DNA from 2 places in the Dokdonella aquatica genome. Region 2 is predicted to be linked to the other one. Evidence: predicted binding sites of a transcription regulator. Region 2 holds the regulator's gene; the other holds the start of a gene.

Region 1 (2,196 bases), 2.1 Mb from region 2:
CTCTGCTGGTTGTTGATGAAGTACGGCGACAGGTAGCCGCGGTCGAACTGCATGCCCTCGACGACGTCGAGCTCGTTGTCCAGGCCCGAGCCTTCCTCGACCGTGATGACGCCTTCCTTGCCGACCTTGTCCATCGCCTCGGCGATGAGCTTGCCGATCAGCTCGTCGCCGTTCGCCGAGATCGTGCCGACCTGCGCGATCGACTTCGAATCGGCCGACGGCTTGGAGAGCTTCTTGAGCTCCTCGACGGCCGCGATGACGGCCTTGTCGATGCCGCGCTTGAGGTCCATCGGGTTCATGCCCGCGGCGACGGCCTTGAGGCCTTCGCGGATCAGCGCCTGCGCGAGCACGGTCGCGGTCGTGGTGCCGTCACCGGCGACGTCGGAGGTCTTGGAAGCGACTTCCTTGACCATCTGCGCGCCCATGTTCTCGAACTTGTCGGCGAGTTCGATCTCCTTGGCGACGGACACGCCGTCCTTGGTGATCGTCGGCGCGCCGAAGCTCTTCTCGAGCACGACGTTGCGGCCCTTCGGGCCGAGCGTGGCCTTGACCGCGTTGGCCAGGGTGTTGACGCCGCGCAGGATGCGCGCGCGCGCGTCTTCGGAGAAACGGATGTCTTTGGCTGCCATGTGTGGAGCTCCAGGATGTGATGCGGGAATGGGGTGGCGGATCGGTGCGTCACGCTGTCGACGTGGCGGACCGGAGCGCGTGGCTTCGACGGTCCGCGCGTCGGCGCGGGGGTCGCTTTACTCGATGACGGCGACGAGGTCTTCTTCGCGCATGACGAGCAGCTCGTCACCATCGACCTTGACCTCGGTGCCCGAGTACTTGCCGAACAGGACCTTGTCGCCGACCTTGACGGCGAGCGGGCGGACCTTGCCGTCCTCGAGGATCTTGCCGGTGCCGACGGCCACGACTTCGCCCTTGATCGGCTTCTCGGCCGCGGCGTCGGGGATGACGATGCCACCGGCCGACTTGGTCTCGGCCTCGAGGCGCTTGATGATCACGCGGTCGTGCAACGGGCGAAGTGCCATGATGATGCTTCCTTCAACAGGTTGATGGGGAACGGATTCTTCCGAGCTGCTAGCACTCGGGCCATGTGAGTGCCAATTCTAGCCGCGCATGATGACACGCGGAAGAGGCCTCGGGCGTGACCCGACAAGTGGGGGGCGCTCCCCGGGGTTCAAGGCCCGCGGTACCGCTTCAGCCCATCTCGACCGGATCGACGTCGATCGACCAGCGTACGCGGCGCGCACCGGGCAGCGCGCGCACCGCGTCGAGCCACGCGGGCAGGACACGCTGCATCGCGCTGCGGTTCGACGCCTCGACCAGCACCTGCATGCGCTGGTAGCCGGCACGGCGCGGCATCGGTGCCGGCATCGGGCCGTGTGCCTGCGCCTCTTCGGCGTAAGGCGCCGCGGCGGCCACGGCCGCCTCGAGGAAGGCGCGCGCCTCGGCCAGCGACGTCGCTTCGGCGCGCAGCAGCGCGACCTGTGCGAACGGCGGCAGCGCCGCGGCGCGACGCTCCTCGAGCAGGGCGGCGGCGAGCTTCGCGTAGCCGCCCTCGAGCAGGGCGCCCAGCAGCGGGTGCTGCGGATGGTGCGTCTGCAGCAGTACCGCACCCGCGCGACGTGCGCGGCCGGCGCGACCGGCCACCTGCACGATGAGCTGGCCGAGCCGCTCGGGTGCGCGGAAGTCGACGCTGTAGAGGCCTTCGTCGACACCGACCACGACGACCAGCGCGAGCTCGGCAAGATCGTGCCCCTTGGCCAGCATCTGGGTGCCGACGAGGATGCGTGCACCGGGGGCGTGCAGCGTCTCGAACAGCGCGTCGCGACCGCTGCGGCTGCGGGTGCTGTCGCGGTCGATGCGCACGACGGGCACGTCGGGGAAACGCTCGGACAGGGTTTCCTCGAGGCGCTCGGTGCCCTGCCCCTGCGGCGCGAGCGCCGGACTCGCGCAGGCGGGACAGGCCGCGGGCATGCGCTCCTCGGCACCGCAATGGTGGCAGCGCAGGCGTGCCGCGCCGCGATGCACGGTCATCGGGCGGTCGCAGCGCGTGCACGCCGCCGTCCAGCCGCAGCCCTGGCAGAACAGTACGGGCGCGTAGCCGCGACGGTTGCGGAACACGAGCACCTGGCCGCCGTCGTCGACGCAGGCACGGATCGCCTGCAGCGTCTCGACCGCGAGGCCGTT
Region 2 (2,196 bases):
GTTGAGCCCGTCGGTGCGCCAGCCCGCGACGTGGAACGGCAGCAGGTTGACCACGCCGAGCATCACGCCGGCGACCGCGAAGACATTCAGGACCGCAGCGACATTGCCCCCGTCGAGGGCACGCGCGGCGACGGCGGCGGCGAGCGCGGCCACGAGGTTCGCGAGCGGCCCGCCGAGCACGTGGACGATCGAGTCCAGGCGTGAGGCGGCTTCACCGGCGCGTGGCAGCAGCATGACGAAGCCACCGATGCCGCGTACATGGCCGCCATGGCGCCAGCGCCAGCCGGCGGGTGAGTGTTCGAGGCGCCACGGTCCGATGCCGATGGCCCATACGCGCATGCGCCGCGTGACGCCGGCGATCGCGTGGCCGCCTTCGTGCAGGACGATGTGCAGCCACAGCGACAGGAGCAGGAGGCCCGCCATGACCAGCGTCGAGGCGACGCCGTCGCCCGACACCGCGGGCAGGCGCAGGCCCGAGTTGAGGACGATCGTCATCACCACGACGCCTGCCGCGAACATGATCCAGCCGCCGCGCGATCGCGACGGCGCGGCGTCGGCCGGTGGCGCGAGCGCATGGCCGGTCGCGGCGGAGATGGCGGGCGGGAGCGGCGGCGTGTCGATCATGCGCGCAGCCTAGCGTGCGCGCGTGCCTGCAGCGATGCCGGTGCAGGCCGTGGCGACGGGCGGCCCGTGCGGGCGCACGGACGGCGTACGCGAGGCGTCGATGTCCCGCAAACCGCGCTGCAAAGCCGTTCGCGGCATTTTCCGGCGTGCGGCGCGCGTGTATGCTCGCGGGATGCCCCCGCGCCCCTCGTTCCCGCTCGATGCCCGCTCGCGCAGCCTGTTGCGCACGCTCATCGCCCAGTACATCGCCGACGGCCAGCCGGTCGGCTCGCGCACGCTCGCGAAATCGTCGGGGCTCGACGTGAGTCCGGCCACGATCCGCAACATCATGGCCGACCTCGAGGAGGCCGGGCTGGTCGCCGCGCCGCACACCTCGGCGGGCCGCATTCCGACCGCGCAGGGCTATCGCGTGTTCGTCGACAGCCTGCTCGAGGTGCGTCCGCTCGAGGAGCCGCAGGTCGAACAGCTGCGTCGCGAGCTGCCGACCAGCGCGGCGACACCGCACCTGCTCGGCAGTGCGAGCACGCTGCTGTCGGAGATGACGCGCTTCGTCGGCGTCGTCAGCGTGCCCAAGCACGACGAGTTCCCGTTCCGCCACATCGATTTCGTCGCGCTCGACACCAATCGCCTGCTCGTGATCCTCGTGTTCACCGACGGCCAGGTGCAGAACCGCGTCATCGAGACCCAGCACGCCTACACGGCGAGCGAGCTCGAGCAGACCGCGAACTACCTCAACACGCAGTTCGCCGGCATGCGCCTGGACGAGATCCGCGCGCGCCTGCTGCGCGAGATGCGCGACGAGGGCGCGCGCCTGAACCGCCTGCTCGCCGCGGCCGTGGACGTGGCCCAGCAGGCGTTCCAGTCGCCGGCCGACAACGACATGCTGGTCAGCGGCCAGACCAACCTCATGGGCGTGCACGAGCTCGCCGAGGTCGACCGCCTGCGCGACCTGTTCGATGCGTTCCAGCGCAAGCGCGACCTGCTGCAGCTGCTCGAGCGCTGCGCGCGCGCCGACGGCGTGCGCCTGTTCATCGGCGAGGAGTCGGGTTTCGCGGCGCTGGGCGGCTATTCGCTCGTCACGGCGCCGTACGGCGTCGGCAACCGCGTGCTCGGCGTGCTCGGGGTCATCGGACCCACGCGCATGGCCTACGAGCGCGTGATCCCGGTCGTCACGGCCACGGCGCAGCTCATTTCGGGCGCCTTGAACCGGTCGGGGGCGCCCCAATAGGGGAGGCGGGACGGCACCGGGGGGTGCCACCGCCACGCCGGCCCCCTTGCGCGGGCCTGGCGACACCACATTCATGGTTTCGATGAAGGGAAGGGTCCGGCGCACCCGCGCGGGCCTTTCCGATGGATTGACTGGAGGAACGATGCAGAACAACGACCCGACGCAGGACCCGGCAACCGAGCCGTTCATCGACGAGGCTGCCGACGGCGCCGACGCGTCCACGCAGGTCGCCGCCGAGTACGAGGCCAGGCTCGCCGAGATGCGCGACCATGTGCTGCGCGAGCGCGCCGAGATCGAGAACCAGCGCAAGCGCCTGCAGCGCGATCTCGAGCAGGCGCGCAAGT

The links. Region 2 encodes HrcA, which represses chaperone genes, less so after heat shock. Its sites were predicted from a motif close to TTNGCACTCNNNNNNNNNGAGTGCNAA; they were not measured.
Region 1: the regulator HrcA is predicted to act here: its motif matches at 1,084-1,110, upstream of groES (co-chaperone GroES).

What each region holds. Positions count from the first base shown of each region.
Region 1 covers NZ_CP197094.1:2,012,961-2,015,156, reverse strand. The annotation lists gene groL (chaperonin GroEL) at 1-629, opposite strand, end outside; gene groES (co-chaperone GroES) at 747-1,034, opposite strand; gene ACQQ2N_RS08905 (primosomal protein N') at 1,204-2,196, opposite strand, start outside.
Region 2 covers NZ_CP197094.1:4,118,254-4,120,449, reverse strand. The annotation lists gene ACQQ2N_RS18270 (site-2 protease family protein) at 1-624, opposite strand, end outside; gene hrcA (heat-inducible transcriptional repressor HrcA) at 797-1,852, shown strand; gene grpE (nucleotide exchange factor GrpE) at 1,995-2,196, shown strand, end outside.